DNA from 3 places in the Sphingomonas sp. PAMC26645 genome. Region 1 is predicted to be linked to each of the others. Evidence: riboswitches for the same ligand, from Rfam matches in the RefSeq annotation. Region 1 holds a riboswitch; each other region holds the start of a gene.
What was found. A riboswitch is a leader RNA that binds a small molecule or an ion and turns the genes downstream of it on or off. The one in region 1 is predicted to bind cobalamin.

Region 2: it holds a riboswitch for cobalamin, as region 1 does, so the genes downstream of both, E5673_RS17875 (TonB-dependent receptor) here and E5673_RS12970 (DUF1636 domain-containing protein) in region 1, are expected to answer to the same signal.
Region 3: it holds a riboswitch for cobalamin, as region 1 does, so the genes downstream of both, E5673_RS11845 (TonB-dependent receptor) here and E5673_RS12970 (DUF1636 domain-containing protein) in region 1, are expected to answer to the same signal.

The regions. Positions count from the first base shown of each region.
Region 1 covers NZ_CP039249.1:2,800,041-2,807,403, reverse strand. The annotation lists gene E5673_RS12980 (NAD(P)/FAD-dependent oxidoreductase) at 244-1,860, opposite strand; gene cobO (cob(I)yrinic acid a,c-diamide adenosyltransferase) at 1,915-2,520, shown strand; cobalamin riboswitch at 2,712-2,906, shown strand; gene E5673_RS12970 (DUF1636 domain-containing protein) at 3,078-3,485, shown strand; gene cobT (nicotinate-nucleotide--dimethylbenzimidazole phosphoribosyltransferase) at 3,482-4,495, shown strand; gene E5673_RS12960 (histidine phosphatase family protein) at 4,507-5,064, shown strand; gene cobS (adenosylcobinamide-GDP ribazoletransferase) at 5,061-5,792, shown strand; gene E5673_RS12950 (cobyric acid synthase) at 5,772-7,214, opposite strand; gene cbiB (adenosylcobinamide-phosphate synthase CbiB) at 7,214-7,363, opposite strand, start outside.
Region 2 covers NZ_CP039249.1:3,912,028-3,919,390, reverse strand. The annotation lists gene E5673_RS17890 (SDR family oxidoreductase) at 1-270, opposite strand, end outside; gene E5673_RS17885 (DUF4126 family protein) at 432-896, shown strand; gene E5673_RS17880 (TonB-dependent receptor) at 945-3,008, shown strand; cobalamin riboswitch at 3,236-3,436, shown strand; gene E5673_RS17875 (TonB-dependent receptor) at 3,552-5,450, shown strand; gene E5673_RS17870 (ABC transporter substrate-binding protein) at 5,447-6,247, shown strand; gene E5673_RS17865 (iron ABC transporter permease) at 6,411-7,363, shown strand, end outside.
Region 3 covers NZ_CP039249.1:2,558,203-2,565,565, forward strand. The annotation lists gene E5673_RS11830 (TonB-dependent siderophore receptor) at 1-1,144, opposite strand, end outside; gene E5673_RS11835 (DUF2946 family protein) at 1,292-1,693, opposite strand; gene E5673_RS11840 (PepSY domain-containing protein) at 1,782-3,224, opposite strand; gene E5673_RS11845 (TonB-dependent receptor) at 3,211-5,391, opposite strand; cobalamin riboswitch at 5,623-5,856, opposite strand; gene E5673_RS20045 (glycoside hydrolase family 9 protein) at 6,075-6,227, opposite strand; gene E5673_RS20050 (GDSL-type esterase/lipase family protein) at 6,249-7,184, opposite strand; partial or broken gene E5673_RS20235 (hypothetical protein) at 7,103-7,363, opposite strand, start outside.

The DNA of each region.
Region 1 (7,363 bases):
CGACGTGCACCGCCCCGGCGAAGGCCGGAGTCCAATTGGAAAGGTCGGAGTAACGATGCTCGGCCTCAGTTAGCGGCGTCCCCCAATTGGGCCCCGGCCTTCGCCGGGGTGGTGTTTTGTCTTGGCAGGGTCATAAGTCAGTTGCCGCAACCTTTAGTTCTCCCGCGAAGGCGGGAGCCCAGGGTAACGAACGCAGGTATTTGTGGCTCCTGGACCCCCGCCTTCGCGGGGGAACGAAACGGCTTAGGCAGTGAGGCTCAACGCAACCGCTTCCGCGACCTTGATGCCGTCGACCGCGGCGGAAAGAATGCCCCCCGCATAGCCAGCACCTTCGCCCGCCGGGAACAGGCCGGCGGTATTGAGGCTGACGAAATCATCGCCGCGCGTGATCCTGACCGGCGATGACGTCCGCGTCTCGACCCCTGTGAGCACCGCATCGGGATGATCGTAACCCGGAATCTCACGCCCGAACGCCGGCAGAGCCTCCCGCAGCGCAGCGATGGCGAAGTCGGGCAGGCACTCCGACAGGTCGGTCATGTGCACCCCCGGCTTGTACGACGGGATCACCGAGCCCAGCGCAGTCGACGCTCGCCCCGCGAGCAGGTCGCCGATGCGTTGCGCGGGAGCCTTGTAGTTCGAGCCGCCGGCGACATATGCGCGCGATTCCCAGTGGCGTTGCAGCTCGATCCCGGCGAGCGGGTGGCCGGGATAGTCGCGTTCGGGGTCGATGCCGATCACGATCCCCGAGTTCGCGTTGCGTTCGTTGCGCGAATATTGGCTCATGCCGTTGGTCGCGACGCGGCCTTCCTCGGACGTCGCGGCGACGACGGTCCCGCCCGGGCACATGCAGAAGCTGTAGACGGTGCGCCCGTTCTTGCAGTGGTGCGACAGGCTGTACGCCGCCGCCCCGAGGTCGGGGTGGCCGGCGCAGGGCCCGAACCGGGCTTCGTCGATCCAGGATTGCGGATGCTCGATGCGGACGCCGATCGAGAACGGCTTGGCTTCGACATGAACGCCTTTGGCATGGAGCATTTCGAACGTGTCGCGCGCGCTGTGGCCGACCGCGAAGACGACATGGTTCGCCTCGAGATAGTCGCCGGTGCTGAGGTGGAGCCCGCGGAGTTGGCGGGTGCCGGCCTCCTCGACGATGTTGAGACCGTCGACGCGGGTGGAGAAGCGGTATTCGCCGCCCAGCGCCTCGATCGTCGCGCGCATGCTCTCGACCATCGTGACGAGGCGGAACGTGCCGATGTGCGGGTGCGCTTCGGTGAGGATCTCGGGCGGCGCGCCGGCTTTCACGAATTCGGTCAGGACTTTGCGGCCGAGATGGCGCGGGTCTTTGATCTGGCTCCAGAGCTTGCCGTCGGAGAAGGTGCCGGCGCCGCCCTCGCCGAACTGGACGTTGGATTCGGGGTTGAGCACGCTCTTGCGCCACAGACCCCAGGTGTCCTTGGTACGCTCGCGGACGACTTTCCCGCGGTCGAGGATGATCGGGCGGAATCCCATTTGCGCGAGGATCAGGCCAGCGAACAACCCGCACGGCCCTGCGCCGACCACCACAGGGCGGGGGCCGGTGTAGCTCGCGCCGCCCTTGGTGACGAAGCGGTAGCCTGTGTCGGGGGTGCGCTGGACGTGGCGATCCTTGCGGAAGCGGGTTAGGACGGTGTCCTCGTTCTTCAGCGTGACGTCGACCGAATAGACGAGCTGGATGTCCATCTTGTCACGCGCATCGTGCGCGCGACGCGCCACGGTGTAACGGATCAGGTCGCGTGGGGTGACGCGCAGGCGGTCGCGGATCGCGGCGGGGAGCGCTTCGTCGGCGTGGTTGAGCGGCAGCTTGAGGTCGGTAATGCGGAGCATGTCGGTCGCTCTAGCGCCGCGCGGCGCGATCCGCCATCGGGTGCGCGAGAGGACATGACCATGCGGACCGACGAAGAACAGAATGCCAAGAGCGCCAAGCGCAAGGAGGTCCACGACCGGATCGTCGCGAGCAAGACGATCGAGAAGGGGCTGGTCATCGTCCACACCGGCAAGGGCAAGGGCAAGTCGACTGCCGCGTTCGGCATGGCGGTGCGGATGATCGGTCATGGGCGCAAGGTCGGCGTGGTGCAGTTCGTCAAGGGCGCGATGGCGACCGGCGAGAAGGCGGTCTTCGATGCGTTCCCCGCGCTGTGCGAGTTCAAGCCGATGGGGGAGGGGTTCACCTGGGACACCCAGGATCGCGCGCGCGACATCGCGGTGGCGCGCGAGGCGTGGGACGAGGTGAAGCGGATGATCGCCGATCCGTCCTATGCGATGGTCGTGGCGGACGAACTGAACATCGTGTTGCGGTATGAGTATCTGCCGGTCGACGAGGTTCTGGCGGTGTTGGCGGCGAAGCCCGAGATGACGCATGTCGTGGTGACCGGGCGGAACGCGCCGGATGCACTGATCGAGATGGCGGATCTGGTGTCCGAGATGACGCAGGTGAAGCATCCGTTCCGGTCGGGGGTCAAGGCGCAGGCGGGCGTGGAGTTTTAGGCGGCTTCGTATTCTACGGCCCGTTATGACCACCGTCCGTCATCCTGACAAAAGTCAGGACCCAGAGCCACGGAGGCCACCGCCCGTTACCCTGGGTCCTGACTTTCGTCAGGATGACGGGAGGGCGTGGGGACGGCTCGCGGACTTCTAACGGACGTAGCCGTGTCTTGCGTCGTCTCCACCTCCCGCCTATCGCTGCCCCCGCGACAGGTTCCCCCGATGCTCGCGCGGAGGGGGATGAAAATGGGAACGGGAAACACCCGGCTGCCCCTGCAACTGTACGCGGCGAGCCATCGTGCCTCATGCCATTGGGATGTTCCCGAGAAGGCGGCGCGGACGGCGTTGACCCGCGAGCCAGGAGACCTGCCCGTCGCGGTCGTCTTTCGTCCGGCCAGGGTGCGCCGAACGGACGGGTAACACCCCGAGCGACGACATCGCTTCGCGTCGCGCGGAGGCTGGAGGCGTGCGCCTTTCGCCCTTCGCGCGGTGCGGGATCGACTGTCCGAAGGGGTTCCTATGCCAAGTTCACGTCATTCCAATATCGTCCGGGCACGGACATGCTGAAGCCGGTCGAAGACGGCGTTGCCGTGGTCGCGTGCAACACGTGCCGCCATTCCACCGATGCGCGTGACGACGAGCAGGGTCAGCGCGGCGGCGCACGGCTCGTTAGCGCGCTGAAGGCGATGCAGGCGAGCGATCCCGCTTATGCCGACGTGGCGGTGCAGGAGATGCCGTGCCTGTTCGCCTGCCAGGATTTCTGCACGATCCACCTCCGCGCGCCCGCCAAGGTCGGCTATGTGCTCGGCCGTTTCGAGCCGACCGAAGACGCTGCCCGTGCGATCTTGGATTACGCACGGCTCTACGGCGAGAGTGCGTTCGGACAGGTGCCGTTCAAGCAATGGCCGCAGGGCGTGAAGGGCCACTTCATCACCCGCACGCCGCCCGCCGGGTTCGTCGTGGAATGACCTTTTTTCCGACGGCCGGGGCATTTCTAACATCCTTGAGCGCGTTGCCGCAGCCGGACGAAGCTGCTCGATTGGCGGCAGTGGCGCGGCAGGGCGAACTGACCAAGCCGCCGGGCTCGCTCGGGCGGTTGGAAGAGATTGCCGTCTTCATGGCCGGCTGGCAGGGCCATGAACGCCCGCGGCTCGATCGCGGCCGGGTGGTGATCTTCGCGGGTAATCACGGCATCGTCGATCGCGGCGTCAGTGCGTTTCCGGCCTCCGTCACCGCGCAGATGGTGGCCAATTTCCAACATGGCGGTGCGGCGATCAATGCGCTGTCGCGCGCGGCGGGGCTCGATCTCAAAGTCGTTCCGCTCGACCTCGACCGGCCGACCATCGATTTCACCGTCGCCCCGGCGATGTCGGAGGAGGAATGCCTCGATGCGATCAACGCGGGCGCCGCAGTCGTTGCGGACGCGCCCGACCTGATCGTGCTCGGCGAGATGGGGATCGGCAACTCGACCTCCGCCGCCGCGCTGTGCCTCGCCAGCTTCGATGGCTCGGCACGCGACTGGGTCGGGCCCGGTACGGGAGTCGACGACGACGGCATGGCCCGCAAGATCGCGACCGTGGAGGCCGGGCTGGCGCTGCACCGGGACGCACTGACCACCCCGTTCGAGACGCTACGCAGGCTTGGCGGTCGTGAACTTGCGGCGATCGCTGGCGCGGTCCTCGCGGCGCGTCTGGCCGGCGTACCCGTCATGCTCGACGGCTTCATATGCTGTGCCGCGGTCGCGCCGATCGCCGCTGCGTGCCCGGATATCCTCGCACATTGTCTTGCCGGCCACGTGTCGGCCGAGCCGGGTCATGCGCGCCTGTTGCGGGCATTGGGCCTCGATCCGCTGCTATCGCTAGGCATGCGGCTCGGCGAGGGAAGCGGCGCGGCGACTGCGACGTTGCTCGTTCGTGCGGCGCTGGCGGCGCATGACGAGATGGCGACCTTTGCCGAGGCGGGGGTCTCAGTCGCGTGACCGGTTCGCACATGCTGTACCTGATGCGGCATGGTGCTCCCGTCCGCGAAGGCCTGTTGCTGGGGCGAACGGACGATCCGGTAACGGAGGCCGGTATTGCGGCGTGCGTCCAGCGAGCCGCAGGGCTGGAGGTTGCTGCGATCGTGTCGTCCGGTCTGAGGCGTACGCGCGATTGCGCGACGGCGATCGGCAGCGCGCGGGGCATCGTCGGCGAGGTCGATCGACGGTGGCGCGAACTCGACTTTGGAGCATGGGACGGCTTGCGTCCCGCCGATGTCGATCCGGCCGCCTTCGCGCGGTTCCACGATGATCCGGACGCCGCCCCGCCGCCGGATGGTGAGCGATGGTCGTCGTTGTTGGACCGTGTCGGCAATGCCTTGGCGGTACTTCCCCCGGTGCCGACGTTGGTCGTCACGCACGGTGGCGCTATCCGGGCGGCGCTGGCGGACCTGTGCGGGTTCGATCGTCGTCAGACATGGGCGTTCGACCTGCCTTATGCCGCGCTCGTGTCGTTGCGGATCTGGCCTGGGCCGGATCGGACTGTTCAGATCGTCGGGCTGGCGACGTGAAGCGGCTGGTCATCGCTTTCGGTTTCCTGACGCGCCTGCCGATGCCGCGGGTCGAGGCCGGGGCTCACGACTTTGCCGCGGCGATCCGATACTATCCGCTCGTCGGACTGGCGATCGGCGTGCTCGTCGCTGCGGCGGGATGGGCAGGCGCATCGATCGACCCCTGGACCGGGGCATGCACCGCATTGCTGACGTGGATCGCCGTCACGGGCGTATTGCATCTCGACGGGCTGGCCGATCTTTCCGACGGACTGGGCGCGGCGCATGGCGATCGGACGCGGTTGCTCGCGGTGATGGCCGATCCGCATATCGGCAGCTTCGGCGTCGTCGCGATCGTCGCCCAGATGATCGCCAAGCTGGTTCTGCTGCACGCGGTCGGGTCGAAGGCGTGGTGGCTGGTCATCCTGGTGCCGTTTGCGGCCCGCATGGGACCGCTAGCCTGGGCAGTCCTGTTGCCGCCGTTGCGGGCGGGCGGATTGGGCGCCGCGGTCGCCGGCGCAGTCCGATCGCGCGACCTGGTCGGCTGGGGACTCCTCCTGACGCTCGCTGCCGTCGCTGCTCCGGCGCTAATGGCGGTTCCACTCCTGATACTGGCCGTCGCCGCGTGGTTGCGGCGTAAACTGGGAGGCGTGACCGGAGACGCGCACGGGGCGGGGATCGAGCTTGTCGAGACCGGCGTCCTGCTCGCTTTTGCCATCGCCGGTGCGTCAGCCGGCGCGCTGGGCTAGGTCGAGCATCGCATCGAGATCGACGTGACGTTCGAGCGTTGCCGCGATCGCGTCGAGTGCGGCATCGATCGAGGTAGCATGGTCCGGTCCGACCGCGTTGACGCCGAGCCGCGCCAGCCACGCTCCGCGTTGCTCGGCAAGCCCGAACAGGCCGTGGACATAACTCCCGTGAACCAGTCCGTCGGCGCTCGTGGCGCCTTCCGCACTGCCGTCGGAGCGATGACCGACGGGGCGGTTCAGGTCGCCGCCGGTCGTCGCGCCCATGTGCATCTCATAGCCTTCGAAGCGCGCGCCGTTGGCGATCCCCTCGATCCGCTCGAGCGTCTTGGTCGCCGTGAGAACCGTGTCGACATCGAGCAGCCCAAGCCCCGCGATCGTCGTCGCCGTGCCTTCGATACCGTGCGGATCGGCGATGCTGCGACCCAGCATCTGGTAGCCGCCGCAGAGCCCCAGCACGGGCTTTCCCCGGCGGTGGTGCGCGAGGATGTCGATGTCCCAGCCTTGCGCGCGCAGGAAGGCGAGATCGGGGATCGTGGCTTTCGAGCCGGCCAGCACGATCATGTCCGCCTCGGGGATCGGGGTGCCGGGCGGGACCATCACCAGCGCGACGCCGGGTTCTAGGCGTAGCGGATCGAGGTCGTCGAAATTGGCGATCCGCGGCGTGATCGGGCAGGCGATCGTCACACGACGTTCGACCGACGCAGAAGGGCGTTCGAGGATCACTGCGTCTTCGCTGGGCAATCGCGCTGCGTCAGTTAGCCAGGGTACGACGCCGTAGCCGCGCCATCCGCTGCGTGCTCCGATCGCCCGATAGCCGTCGTCGAACAGTGTGGGATCGCCGCGGAACTTGTTGACGAGGAAGCCGTGAATCATCGCCGCGTCGGCAGGGTCGATCACCGCGCGCGTGCCGACGATCGAGGCGATGACCCCACCGCGGTCGATATCGCCGACCAGAATCACGGGGACGTTGGCGGCGCGGGCGAACCCCATGTTGGCGATGTCGCCTGCGCGCAGGTTGATCTCCGCCGGGCTCCCCGCGCCCTCGACGATTACGAGGTCGCAGCTTGCCGACAGTCGTTCGAAGCTGTCGAGCACGTCGACGAGCAATCCTTCGCGCCCTTCCCGCCACCGCGCGGCGGCGAGCGTACCGCGGACTTGCCCACGGACGATCAGCTGCGACGTGCGATCGCCCTGCGGCTTGAGCAGTACCGGGTTCATATCGACGCTCGGCTCGACCCGACACGCGATCGCCTGCGTCGCCTGAGCGCGGCCGATCTCGCCACCGTCGGCGGTGACCGCCGCGTTGTTCGACATGTTCTGTGGCTTGAACGGTCGGACCGAAAGGCCGCGGTTGGCGAACGCGCGGCACAGTCCGGCGACGAGCACTGACTTGCCGACATCGGAGCCGGTGCCCTGGAGCATCAAAGCCGCCATGCGAGTACTCCGGCGACGACGAGGAGAAGGATGCAGGCCCGACGATAGATCCCGAGTGCCGCGCGGAGGTCCGTGGCGGTCACGTCGGCGCGACCCTCGCCGATATAGGGTTTCGCGGTGATGACACCGTCATAGGC
Region 2 (7,363 bases), 1.1 Mb from region 1:
GACGCCGGCATCGTTGACCAGCACGTCGATGCGGCCGAACTTGTCGATCGCGTGCGCCACCAGCGCCTCGCAGGCGGCCATGTCGGAGACGTCGGTTTCGAGCGTTTCGACGGTCGTGCCATCGAGGCTGGCAGCGACCTTCGCGAGACCGTCCGCGTCCTTGTCGCCCAGCACCAGCGTCGCGCCCTCCGCGGCGAAACGACGCGCGGCGCCTTCGCCGATGCCGGAGGCGGCGCCGGCGATCACTATGATCTTGTCATCGAATCTCATCGATCGGTGTCCTGAAGCTTTGGGGAGATACCGCGATGAACGACCGACATGCGTCCGGGTTTCCGTGCTGAATCAAAGGGATCGCCCGTCGGTTCCAACGGCGGACCCCAGTTGAGCTTGCGCGCGTTGATGCGTTCGAACCTGCTTTTCCGGAGAACACCATGCTCGCATCCTTCCTGATGGGCCTCGTTGGTGGCCAGCGCGCGATGACGCCGCTTGCTGCGGTCGCCATCGCCGCCGCTCGCGACGAACTGCCCGCCGACAATGGTGCCACGAAGCTGCTGTCGCATCCCGTCGTCGCGGCGGGTGCGCTGGCGCTCGCGATCGGTGAGATGGCGGGGGACAAGCAGAAGACGGCGCCCGACCGGATCGTCGCGATCGGTCTGGCCGCGCGGTTCGTCACTTCCGCGATCGCGGGGGCGTCGCTCGTCCCGCGGCGGCAGCGGTGGATCGGCGCCGCGGTGGGTGGACTGACGGCGGTGGCCGCGTCCTATCCGGGCTGGCGTGCGCGGATGGCGGCGATGTCGCAGTACGGCCAGACGCCGACGGGGTTCGTCGAGGATGCAGCGGTTCTAGCGGGAGCGGCGGCGATTGTGCGCAACGCGGCGAAGCTCGGCGCGGCCTGACGTCGGAGGCGTATTCCGGGCGAGCGGAAAAGCTGCCATGCGGCGGCGATGATCCGTATCTCGCTCTCTACGCTCGCCTTCGTGTTGATTTCGTCCAGTGGCGCGGTCGCGCAGACGATGGTCGCGCCTGCCGACCAGCAGGCTGACATCGTCGTCACCGGGCGTGGGCTGGCCGATGCGCCCGGCGATCGCGCATACGACATCGTCACGATCGATCGCGCGCGAATCCAGGCGAACGCGAGCAATCGGCTGGAGAGCGTGCTGTCCGACGTCGCGGGGCTCCAGCAGTTTCGCCGATCTGATTCGCGCAGTGCCAACCCCACCAGCCAGGGGATTTCGTTGCGCGGGATCGGTGGGAATGCGTCGAGCCGCGCGCTGCTGATCTTCGACGGTGTGCCGCAGGCGGATCCGTTCGGTGGCTGGGTTGCGTTTCCGGCCTATGCGACGGGGCGGCTCGGGCGCATCCGCGTGACGCGGGGTGGCGGCAGTGGGTATCAAGGGCCGGGGGCGCTGGCCGGGACGGTCGAGCTTGAGAGCGCGACGCCGGATCAGGCTGCACCGTTCCAGGGCAGCGTTGCGTATGGCAGCCGGGATTCGGTCGATGCCCAGGGGTCTGCAGCACTTGTGCGCGGGTCTGGGTTTGCGACCCTGTCCGGCGCTTACACGCGGGGGGATGGCTTCACGCCGACCGTCGAGGAGAGCCGGGGGATCGTCGATCGTCCGGCGCCGTATGAGCAAGCGTCGGGGGCGTTGCGGACCGTCATCGGGATCGATGCGAAGACCGAATTGCAGATGAATGCGAGCGCGTTCACCGATCGGCGAGATCGGGGCAGCGACTTTACCGACAACAAGAGCGAAGGCGCGGATGCGAGCGTCCGGCTCGTCGGGCGCGGGCGCTGGGGGTATTCGGCGCTGGCGTATCTCCAGACGCGTGCGTTTGCGAGCAGCTTCAACAGTATCAATGCCGCGCGGTCGACCGCGATCCAGTCGCTGAACCAGTATAATACGCCGGCGACCGGACTGGGGGGGCGGATCGAGATCGCTCCGCCGCTGGGCGAGAGCATCACGCTGCGTCTGGGCGCGGATGTTCGCGACGTGAGCGGCAAGACACAGGAGCTTTATACGATCGTCAACACGGTGCCGACGCGGCGGCGCGAGGCTGGCGGGAGCACGACGACGACCGGCGTGTTCGCCGACGGGAGCCTGGTCGCGGGCGACTTCACGTTCAGCCTGGGTGGCCGGGTCGACTGGTGGTCGATCGACGGTGGCTATCTGTCCGAGCGGCCCCTGGCGGGTGGCGCGGCGTTGACCAACCTCCGGTATGCGGATCGCGACGGCAGCGAGACGACCGGCCGGGCGGGCGTAGCGTACCAGCCGGTCGATGCGATCACTTTGCGCGCGGCCGGGTATCGCGGGTGGCGACTGCCGACGCTCAACGAACTGTATCGGCCGTTCCGCGTCGGCAACGACGCGACCGCGGCGAACGCGCTGTTGGCGCCGGAGCGACTGACCGGGGTCGAGGGCGGTGTCACGCTGACGCCTGCGCCGGGGATGAGCATCGCCGCGACCTATTTCTACAACCGGCTGAAGGATGCGGTGGCGAACGTCACGACGACCAGTCCGGTGCAGGTATTGCCGGGGGTGACGACCTACCGCGTTCGCCAGAACCTCGACGCGATCCGCGCGCATGGGTTCGAGTTGGATGCGTCGTATCGGCCGGGTCTGTGGGGCGTTCAGGCGTCGTGGTCGCATACGAATTCGAAGGTCGAGGGGGCGGGGATTACGGCTGCTCTGGACGGTTTGCGTCCGGCGCAGACCCCGCGCGACCAGGTGTCAGGGACGGTCGACTGGCGGCGCGATGCGGCGGCAATGTCGCTGACGGTGCGGCATATCGGGCGGCAGTATGACGACGACCAGAACACGCGGGTGCTCGATCCGGCGACGACGCTGGACGCGTATGCGGCGCTGCCGATCCTGCGGTCGCTGGTTGCGGAACTGCGCGGGGAGAACCTGTTCAACGAGCGGGTCGAGGCAGGGATCAGCGGCGCTAAAATCGTCGAGCGCGCCACGCCGCGGACGATCTGGGTCGGGCTGCGCTACGGGCTTCGGTAAGAGTCAATCCGCCCGCAGCCAGGGAAAGAAAGGCAGCATGTTTCCCCGCGAAGGCGGGGACCCAGACTGGGCTCCCGCCTTCGCGGGAGAACAAGGTAGGGAAAGCGACGTCCCGACTAACACGCCTCCACCGGGGTGGTGCGATGGACGGTGAGGGAGCTTACGATCCTCCCCCGCCAGGGGGAGGATCAGCAGCCCCCGCGTTGACCCGTGTCTGGCGCACGACTAATGCCACCCCCGTGAAGGGTTCCCGGCGACGGGATCAAAAGGGAAGTCGGTGCGCGGATATGTCTGCAAGACCGGCGCTGTACCCGCAACTGTGACCGGATAGCGGCCACCCCGATATGCCACTGGGTCTCGGCCTGGGAAGGTGGGGTGGGCGCGGCGACCCGGAAGCCAGGAGACCTGCCTCTCACGGTCGATCCACTGCGCGGGCGGGTGTCCGGCGCGGACGAGTGCTCCGGTCATGCCGGGTTTCCTCGAGCGAGAGACGTCTGGCCGCCCGGCGAATGGTCGCTGGCGGTTCTGGTTAGGACGCAGCCGATGACGAAATTCTTCCTTCTCCTGAGCGCCGCGGCGATCGCATCGCCCGCCTACGCGCAGGACATTCCCGACCCCGACGCTCCCGAAGTCGTCGTCACCGCAACCCGCGCCGCACAACCGCTGAGCGAGATCGGCCAGGCCGTGACCGTGATCGACCGCGCCGAGATCGAGCGCCGCCAGACCACTGTGGTGTCCGATCTGCTCGCGACCACTCCGGGCGTTACGGTGACGCGCAACGGCACGGTCGGCGCGCTGACCAGCGTCCGCATCCGCGGTGCCGAGGCGGACCAGACGCTCGTCGTGATCGACGGCGTGCGCGTCAACGATCCCTCGTCGACCGGCGGCGGCTTCAACTTTGGCAACCTCCTTTCGAGCTCGGTCGAGCGGATCGAAATCCTGCGCGGCCCGAACTCGGTGCCGTGGGGCAGCCAGGCGCTCGGCGGCGTCGTCAACATCATCACCGAGGCGCCGACCGAAGGCGTGCAAGCCCGCGCCAACGCCGAATATGGCTATGCCGACAGCGTGTTCGCGAGCGCGGGCGTGTCGGGCAAGTCGGGTCCGGTATCCGGATCGCTGACCGGCGGATATCTGCGCACCGACGGCATCTCGTCCGCGGCCAGCGGCACCGAGCGCGACGGCTATCGACAATATGGCGCGACCGGGCGGGTCGGCGTCGAGTTCGCGCCGGGCATCGGCCTCGACCTGCGCGGCTATTTCGCGGACAGCCGCGTCGACATCGACGACGGTTTCGACCCGAATACGTTCGTGGTCGCAGACAGCCCCGCTTACTCCACTACGCAGGAGTTGTACGGCTATGCGGGGCTGCATGCGAACCTCGCGGACGGCCGATTCAACAACCGCGTGGCGTTCACGATCGCCGACATCAACCGCGACAATTACTCGCAGCCCGGCGGGGACGTGACGTTTCTCGGCCGCGGCCGCAGCGAACGCTACGAGTATCAGGGCGACTTCCGTCCGCTCGACCAAGTGCGCGTCGTCGCAGGCGTCGAGCGCGAGAACAGCCGCTTCAACGACGGCAGCACCTTCGCGCATACCGGCATCACCAGCGTCTACGGCCAACTGATCGTCAAGCCGGTCGACGTACTCACGGTCACCGGCGGCGTCCGCAACGACGACCACGACGATTTCGGCAGCCACACGACGTTCGGCGCCAACGCAGCGTTGGCATTGCGGACCGGCACCACCGTCCGCGCGAGCTATGGCGAGGGCTTCAAGGCACCGACCTTGTACCAGCTCTTCTCCGACTACGGGAACCGCGGCCTCGATCCGGAGACCGCGCGCAACTTCGATGTCGGCGTCGAGCAAGCCTTCCTCGGTAACCGCGGCCGCGTCGGGGTGACCTACTTCAATCGCCGCACGCGCAACCAGATCGACTTCCGCGATTGCAGCCCGGCCGAGCTGGAGACGGCCGATTCGATCTGCGCCAACCGTCCGTTCGGCGTGTATGACAACGTCGCTCGGGCCGAGGCGGACGGCGTTGAATTCACGCTCGCCCTGCGCCCTATCGATGCGCTGACGCTGACGGCGAATTACAGCTATATCGACACCGAGAACCGCTCGATTGGGGACAATTTCGGCAATGATCTTGCACGGCGCCCCAAGCAGACCGCGAGCGTCGATGCCGATTATCGGTTCGCGTTCGGCCTCTCCGTCGGCGGCACCGTGACGATGGTCGGCGACAGCTTCGACGAGGCGAGCAATACCACACGTCTCGACGGCTATGCGCTGGCCGGCGTGCGTGCGGAACTGCCGATCGGCGAGCGGTTCGCGGTCTATGGCCGCGTCGATAACCTGACCGACGCGCGGTACGAGACGATCGCCGGCTACGGCAATTACGGCCGCGCGGCCTATGGCGGCGTGCGGTTGCGCCTGAAGTGAGGCGCGGAGCGATCCTCCTCGCACTCCTGATCGGGGGCTGCGCAACCCCCCCCGGCGCGGGAGTAGGCGGGGGGATCGTCTCGACCAATCCGTGCGTGGATTCGGTGCTGGTCCGCATCCTGCCGCCCGCACGAATCGCCGCGATCAGCCATTATTCGCAGGACCCTTCCGCGACCTCGATCCCGATCGTCGTCGCGCGCCGGTTTCGCGGGATCGCCGGGACCGCGGAGGAGGTTATCGCGCTCCACCCCGATCTCGTCATCGCCAGCACCTATACGCCACCCGCGACTCAGGCGGCGTACGCGCGCGCCGGGCTGAAGATGCTGCTGGTCGGCATTCCCGACTCGATCTCGGAGAGCCAGGCGCAGGTCACGCAGATCGCCGAGGCTGTCGGCGCACCGATGGGTGGCGCGCGGATCAATGCCGAGATCGACCGCGCGGTGGCGCACTGGAGCAGCAAGAATGGACCGTCGCCGAGCGCCTTGCTCTATATCAGCGGCGACCTCGCGACCGGGGGGAGCACGTTGCTGAACGACATGATGACGCGCGTTGGCTTCCGAAACGCCGCCGCGACCTACGGCTTGACGCATACCGGCACGCTCTCCGCTGAGACGATCGTGACGGAGCCGCCAGCCGTCGTGATCGCCTCCGAACGCGCCAGCCGTGGCACGACACTGCGCCGCCGCCTGCTGCCGAACACGCCGCAAGCCGTCTTCCCGCGCGTGCTGATCAATTGCGGTGGGCCGACGATCCCGCCCGCGCTCGAACGCCTGGCCGCGATCCGGGCGGGGCTGTGATGCTGCACGCATACCAAAACCACCCCGGCGAAGGTCGGGGCCCAATTGGAATGGCCGGAGTAACGGATTGCCGCGCGCTGTCACGACCGTCTCCCAATTGGGCCCCGGCCTTCGCCGGGGTGGCGGTGGTGGCGGTGGTCGGTATGAGCGAGGAGGCGTTCTGATGACGCACACACTCAAACTCATCGCCCTCGGGTTGATCGTGATCCTCCTGTTCGGCCTGTCGCTCGGCTGCGGGAAAGTCTGGGTGCCGGCCTCCGCCTGGTTCTCCAGCGACCCGCGCTGGTGGATCATCCTCGAACTCCGCCTTCCGCGCGCGGTGCTGGGCCTCGCGCTCGGCGCAACGCTCGGTCTGTCGGGTGCGGTGCTGCAAGGCTATCTCCGCAACCCGCTCGCCGACCCCGCCGTCGTCGGCGTGTCGTCTGTCGCAGCGCTCGCGGCGGTTGCGGCGATCGTGTTCGGGCTCGGCTCCGGCCCCGCGATCTTCGTCGCCGCGATGCTGGGCGCAGGCGGCGCGGTCGCGTTGCTCGCCGCGTTGACGTGGCGATCGCCGAGCGCGATCACCTTCATTCTCGCCGGCACCGTGCTCGCCAGCCTAGCCGGTGCGCTGACCGCGTTCCTGATCTCGATCGCGCCGAACCCCTATGCGGTCGCCGAGGTGATCGACTGGATCATGGGCGCGCTGACCGACCGCGGCTGGGACGACGTGACGCTCGCGCTGCCGCCGATGGCGGTCGGTGCGGTGCTGCTGATGCTCACCGGTCGGCCGCTTGATGCGCTGGCGCTGGGCGAGGCGGCGGCGCGGTCGCTCGGGATACGCATGGGCCGGGTACGGTTGCTGGTCGTGCTCGGAACCGGCCTAGTCGTCGGCGCGGGCGTCGCAGTGACGGGCGTGATCGGCTTCGTCGGGCTCGTCGTACCACATCTGCTGCGACCGATCTTCGGCCACCGCCCGAGCGCCTTGCTACTCCCCTCCGCGCTCGGCGGAGCGGCGCTCGTGCTCGCTGCCGATAGCCTCGTCCGCCTCGCGCCCGGCGCGGGCGAAATCCGGCTCGGCGTCGCGATGGCAATGATCGGCGCGCCGTTTTTCCTCGGGTTGCTGGTCAGGGAACGAGG
Region 3 (7,363 bases), 240 kb from region 1:
GTCCTGCGATCACGCTGTCGTTGGTGATCACCAGCCGCTCGTTCCAGAACTTGTGGTCGTGGTAGATCCGCTGGACCGACCGCGCGAAGCTGCCATTGGGGAAGGCGGCTGTGGGGGCGGTGAAGTTCTGATCGCCGCTCAGCACGAAGTCGCGCTTGGCGTGATACCAGGTGATGTCGTTCGCTACCGACCAGCCGCCGCCGATCGCATAATCGATCCGCGACCGCAGCGTCGTGTCGCGTGCGCCGGAATAGGCACCGTACGGATTATAGTTGCGACGGCGCAGTGCCTTGTCGAGCACCATGCCGTTCTGGCTACGCAATGCGTCACTCGGATCGCGCGCGACGGCGGCGGAGACGAACGGCAGCCCTTGATAGCTGCTGTCGTATCGGTCCTCGTAATGGTCGACGGCGAAGAGCAGGCTCAGGTCGGCCGACGGCTTGAACAGGATGCTGCCCGTCAGGCCGACCGAGCGCGTCGCATTGTCGTCGACGTCGTACAGGCTGGCGGAATGCATGTAGCTCGCGTCCGCGCGGACTGCGACGGTGTCCGACAGTTTCAGGTTTACGCCGCTGGCTGCGGTCACCGTGTCGAAGCTGCCGACGCTCAGCAATCCATCGAGGTGGTCGCCGTCGAACGTCGGCTTGCGGGTGACCTTGTTGATGACGCCAGCCAGCGCGCCTTCGCCGTAGAGCACCGAGGCTGGCCCCTTGATCACTTCGATCCGGTCGAAATGCCACACATTGGTATCGCGCTGGACCACGGTCGAGGTAGAAATACGGACGCCGTCCTGCAGGATCGAGACGGCGCCGCCCGAAAACCCGCGCAACGTCACGACCGCGGGGTTGCCGGGGACGTTGCCAGCGATCGCGCCGACGACGCTGTTGAAGGCCTCGCGCGCGGTGCGCAGCCCCTGCACCTGCATGTCCGCCTGCGTCAGCGTCTCGACGGTCGCGGGTGTCTCGCGCACCGACAGGCCGAGCCGGCTGCCGGTATCCGATTTGCGATCGAGCTTCAGCTGGTCGCGCTGGCCGGTGACGACGATCTCGGCCTTCTTGTCGATCGCTTCGTCCTTGTCAGACGCGTGGGCGGTCCCCGAGAACGCGACGATCGATGCCGACGCGAAGACTATGGTTTTGAACATGTGAATCCCTGCTGGACCCGTCCGCACATCGAGGTGCGGATCGGATACCGTCATCCCCGCGGACTTGCCGCGCGTGTCGAAACCGGTCCGCCGACGTGGTGGACCAGTCGAAGCATCGTGATCGCGCGCGGTCCGAAGACCGACGGATCACGCGGCGGGGAAGGGCGGGGGGCCTCGTAAGGGTGGCCGAAGATAGGCTCGCGCGGTGATCGGTACCGCGGTTCTCACGCGGAAGACGAGGCCGACGATGAACGCGATTGCGATCGCCAGCAGCACCGGATCGACCGCTGCCAGCGACGGCGCGGTCAGGCCGGAAAAGGCGCAGGGCATTTCCCGCTCCTGATGATCGGACTTGCCCGGATGATGCGCCATGCCCGGCATCGGCATCGCCATCATCGGTGCCATCACTTTCTGCGCGGGCGCGATGCCGCCGCAGATCTCGATCGTCACGCGCCCCCCGGAGACGACCGGCATGAACCCGGCGGGCACCAGGATTTTCATCACCAGCGCGCACGCAAGCACCCAAGCCGCCAGCTGGCGATGGTTCAAGAGAAGGCGACGGAGTGCTGCCACGACGCACGACTACGCGCTCGCGGTGGCGCTGTCACGTGGACGAAACGTCCCGTTAAAGCCTGGATCAGAAGCGTCTCAACCGCTTCCAGCCGAGCCAGATGCCGCTGACCGACGTCACCAAGCCAACCAGCGAGAACAGCCAGATCAGCAGGTCCCACGCCGGCCGGTGCCGCGTCAGTATGGTCAGATCCCATTTGTGCAGCAGGTCGAACGCCCAGCGGTATGTCCGCCTGCGTCGATCGATCCTGGCCAGCACGTCGCCGGTCGCGGGGTCGATATACAGCCACGTCGCGGCGGGATCGTCGAAGCGCAATCGGAGCATCGGCAGGCGAGGGAGACCACCGGAATCGTACCAATATGCGTCGGCCTCGGTCAACCGGTCGATCGCGACCGGCTGCGTGCTAGCGACGAGCACCCGTGCGGCGACAACGATCGCATTTGGCTTTGGTTGGGACGGCACGAGCGTCGCCGCGTCTAGGATCCGACGTCGACCATCCAGATACTCGAGCACCACGAGGGGTGTCGCCGCATAGTCGGTAATCCTCGCGCGGACGGCTCCCGCACCGACATGGCGGAGCCGGTCGAGGGAGACGGCCGGCATCAGGCCAGCGGCAGCGTAGGCACGCACCGCCCGCGCATCCGGTTCCGTACTTCGGAACAGGTGCCAGGGATCGACCGACAACCATCCGCTGAAGATCCACGCGATCAGGAAACCGCCGCCGACCAGCCCCGCGACATGATGCCACAGCATCCACCCGCGATAGGGCGTCATCCGCCCACCCTTGAACCGGCGTGTGCCGATGCGTGCGCGGAGGATACCGATCCAGATGCCCGCGAGTGCCGCGGCGATACACGGCCCCGAAACCCACGTGACAACCTGTCGCCAGGCGGCGTTGTCCTGGCGCAGCACGGTCGGATACAGCCAGTGCGGCACCGATCCCAGCCAATTCCAGAACCGCTCGGTCCGGTCGGTCGACTGGACGATCCCGCCGGTCGAAGACGACACGTAGAGATTGGTGCCGCCCTCGTCCTTAAATGTTGCTTTCCACAGCGGGCGATGTCGGTCGAAACCACCCGACACCGTCCACTGATCCCGCATGATCCGCTCGACATTCAGGACGTGTGCTCGCCCGAAACGGCTTGCGACGCGGACGGCATAAGCTGCGTCAGCCGGAGCCAGATGCCGGCCCTTGCTTGCGGGAATGGTATGCCGCTCGTCGTCCCAGCCCTGGCTTCGCCAGACCGGGACGCCGTCGCGCATCTCGAGCAACTGCTCTTGCGGCATTCGCCCCCCATCGAGCGGTGGCGGCACGGTCACGGCGGACCAGTCGATCGCCTCGGCTCTCGCCAGAGTCTCGGTTGGTGAGAGCGAAGGATAGGGCACGTACAGCATCACGAGGCCCGACCCGAACCACATCGCGAAGAACAGGCAACTGGCAATGCCGACCCATCGGTGCACGAGGTACAGCCACCGGCGCGCGAGCCTGCCGGCGTTAGAAACCGGCACGAAGCGACACGTCCAAGGCGCGTGGCCGCCCCAGCACCCATTGCTGCACGCCGTAGCTGTTGATCGCATAATCCTTGTCGAACAGATTGTAGACATGCACGTCGACCACGACCCGCGGCGTCACCGCGTAGGACAGCGTCGCGTCGACCGTCGCATAGCCCGGAATGCGGAAAACATTGGCGTTGTCGGAGAATCTTCGCCCGACATAGCGAAGTCCGGCGCGCGCCTGGACTGCCGGTGTCGCGGTCCAGCTAAGCCATAGGTTCGCTGTCGTCCCGGGGACGTCGGGTGGCGTGTTGCCCGCAAAACTCCTTTCGCCCGAGACGAAGTCGTCGAACCGCGCCTCCAATACACTACCGTTGGCATCGATCCCGAACCCTGCAGGCAAGTCCAGCGACACCGCGGCCTCGATACCCTTCGCGGATCGCTGCCCGACCTGCTCGATCGGGCTCGTCGGCGTCAGTTGCGACAACAGTCCTTTCTTGACGATGCGATAGGCGGCGATCGTCGCGGTGCCGCGGCCACCCAGGAACACGGCCTTGGCCCCCGCCTCGACCTGATCGCCCGTCGCGTTGCTGAACTGGACCTGCCCGGTGGTGTAGGTCGTCAGCGTCCCCAGCGGATCGACCCCGGTGGCATATTGCGCATAGAACGAGACCGTCGGGACTGGCTGATACACCGTCCCGACCCGCCATGTCGTGTTGCCTAGCCGCTTGTCGAGCGCGAAGCTTTCGGTCGGGACGGCGACAGTCGAGTCGATCGTCCAGCGCCGTATCCGATCGCACTCGTAGCGAATGCCGCCGACGATCGAGACATGCTCGCCAACCTTCAGCCGGTCCTCCGCGAAGATCGCATATTCGTTCGTCCGCGTGCGATACCGCGGCGCGATCCCCTGGGTGTCGACGATCACGCCAGGATCGAACACGAACGGATCGACCACCGAGACTTGCGGGTCGGCGCCGAAATTGTGCGAATAGGTGAGCTTGACGAGGTTCACATCGAACCCCGCGACGACATCGTTGGTCACGCCGTCCGCGATCCGCGTCTTGAGCGTAACGCCACCCTGGTCGCCCCATTGCGTCTGATCGTGAACGATCCCGGTCATGTCGGTGCGATAAATGCCCCCGGGCGTGGCGCGCACGTCATTCGCGCCATTGGGGCAGAAGCCGTCCGCCGCCAGCCAGCAATAGCTTTCGAGGTTGAGCCACTCGCGCTTGGAGGTGAGCCGATAGGCTTGGTTGCTGACGGTGAGCGTCTCGCTCGGCTGCCAATCGATCTGGAGGCTGGTCCGGTTGTCGCGGTAGCGGACATGGCCGTCGCGCGTGTTGTAGTTGCGGTCGCGATTGTCGTGGTCGAGCCGTCCGTCGATCAGCGGCGTGCCGAAATAGCGCATCGGGTTCTGGTTGCCATAATCATCGCGCACCGTGACGACGAGCCGATCGGTCGGTGCCCAGCGCAACGTCCCCGACAGCGCGTAGCTGCGCGACTGCCCGCGATCGACATATCCGTCGGACCGCCTGTAGCTGCCATCGACACGGTAGGAGAGATGCTCGTCGAGCGGTCCACCGGCACCGGCAGCGACGTGGAAACTGTCCTGCGATCCATAGCCGATCTCGCCGTCCACATCGGTGTGCCGTGTATTCGGCTTGCGCATCAGCACGTTGACCGCGCCGCCTAGCGCACCTTGCCCGTACAGGACGGAAGCCGGACCGCTGAGCACGTCGATCCGCTCGACCATCCACGGATCGCTCGGAAAGGTGATCGTGCCGGCCGCAGGAAAGAGGCGGATACCGTCGATCAGTTGCAACACCGAACCCTGACCGCTGAACCCGCGCGCGGCGAGCGCCGTGCCACCATTGCCGAGATTGGCGACGCTGGTGATGCCGGGCGCGCGGCTCGTCGCGTCGTTCACGGACACGTCGCCGCGCGCCCGGATCGTGTTGCCGTCGATCGTCGACAGCGTTGCCGGCGTTTCGAGCGGCGACAGGTTCAGGCGGCTGCCGGTCGAGTTCGGAACCGTAAGGTCGGCCTGATGGCGGCCAGTGACGAGGATATCGTCGGCGTTACCCGCCGAGCGATCCTCCCCAACCTGCGCGCTGGCCAGGGATGGTAGAAAGGTGACGAGCAACGACGCGGCAAACGCGGCGCACGGTGATGGAAACGACATATAAAAGCCCCCGAGGCGTCGGACGAACCGGCAGGGGCCTGTCACCGAGCACGAGGCTCGAACGTGCGCCGGCGAGCGCGCCACGAGCGGATTGCCCGAGCACGTCCAAGCGAACGGGACCAGTCGTGCCCGACGGACGCCATCGCGACCGGCACGCCTGCCCATGCGGTCCCCACCGCACACATCGTCGCTCAGACGGAGTACCGTGCCTCGGCCATCCCCTGGACTAGGCAAGAGCGACCACACGCCGGCAGGTCTCCTGGCTCACGGGTCAACGCCCGATGCACAACCTTCCCAGACCGATCGGTCCAGTGGCTGGTGGCCGGGGACTTTGCCCGACCACGCACGTGCATCACGCTCGCCGCTTACAGTTGCAGGGACAGCCTCGGCATCAGGTGGACGAAGCCACCCTCACCGCGTTCCCTATTAAGCTCCTCGCGGAGCACCGGTGCGATCATGCCGACCCATCCGAGAACGGGCCGACGGGCAAGGTGTAGCGTGACGTTCCGACGCGGGCAATCGACGATCGCGTAACGATCTTGGCGATCCGTCGACCTATCGTCGTCGCGTTGCGTCCAGGAACGCGGCGGGCCAGACGAGCGGGGCGTTCCAGTTGATCGCCACTTCGTTGACGGTGAACGCGCGGTAATCGTCGGTCCACCACGTTTGTGGTGCGCACCCCTTCATCGGGCCGGTGGGGGGGGGGCCGGATAGCGTCCGTCCGCCGCGGCGGCCCAGAAGCGGTGGTGCGGGTGCTGCATCGGACGCGTGCCGATGCCGGTGACGTAGGACCGGTCGAGCGGATTGCGGCCAAGGATGTAGTCGAGGCTCGCCACGACTGCATTGCGGTACGCTGGCTATCGCTGCGCCCACATCTCGGGATGCGCGTCGATATAGCCCGACAGGGCGGTCGTGATCCGCGCATCGTCGGCGGTCGACGGATGCGAATGGCATCCCGTGAACGCGAGCCCCGTGACGGGCACGAACGCGATATTGCGCTGCCCTTCCGCCTTCAAACGCGCGGCGACCTTGCCGACTTCCGCCGCGATCTCGCCCCCGGCCATGTCGGTTGCCCACAGGACGACATGTGCGTCCGGATCGCGGGCGCGGAGGCGTTTGACGAAGTCGACATAACGCAGCTCGTAATCGGCATGGAGCGCCTCGCGCGTCTTCCACGGCTCGCCGGGATGGAGCGGCGTGGTGAAGTCGTTGGTGCCGAGCGCGATCACGAACAGACGCGGGTGCCACGCCGGGTCGACGTAGCGCGTCGCCTTGTCGAACAGCGTGAAGGGATAGGCAACGGGAAGCGTGTCGGCCGCCATGCCATTGTAATTGCGGACGATCCCGCGGCCAGAGATGGTGTTGACCTGATAGTCCGCGCCGTACCGCCTCGCCGCGAGCGCCGGCATGGCTTGCGAGGTATCGGTGGTCGCCCACACCTCCGCTTCGGTGCAGTCGCGCTTGGTCGAGACGTTGCCATAGCCGACGGTGTGGGAATCGCCGATAAACTCGATCTGCCGCGCTCGGGCGGGGGCGGGCAACGGGCGCGTCCCGGACGCCGCGTAAAATCCGCCGAAGACGGTCGGTGCGGCCTGGCTCTCGCTGACGACGTCGACGCGTATTGCGTGGCGCCCGTCGGCGAGGCCGGTGACGCGGTAGAGGCCTGGCTTGGGCTTGAAGAGCGTCGTCGGGGAGGACCGTCCACCGTGATAAGCAGGATGACATCCCCGTCGCCGATCTTCAGCAGGATGCCTGCGCCCCGAAAATTCGTCTCGAAATAGGTGCCCGGCCATTGGCGTCGATAGCCGTCCGGCGTCCGCTCGACCCGGCCGCCGATATGCATCGGAAGCGCGGCACCGGGCTTGCTCGATACCGCGGTGACGGTGATCGGCGTCGCGACCGCCGATGTCGACAGCAGCGCTGCACCGAGCAGGCCCAGAACCGTACGCATACCATGTGCTCCAGTTCGATC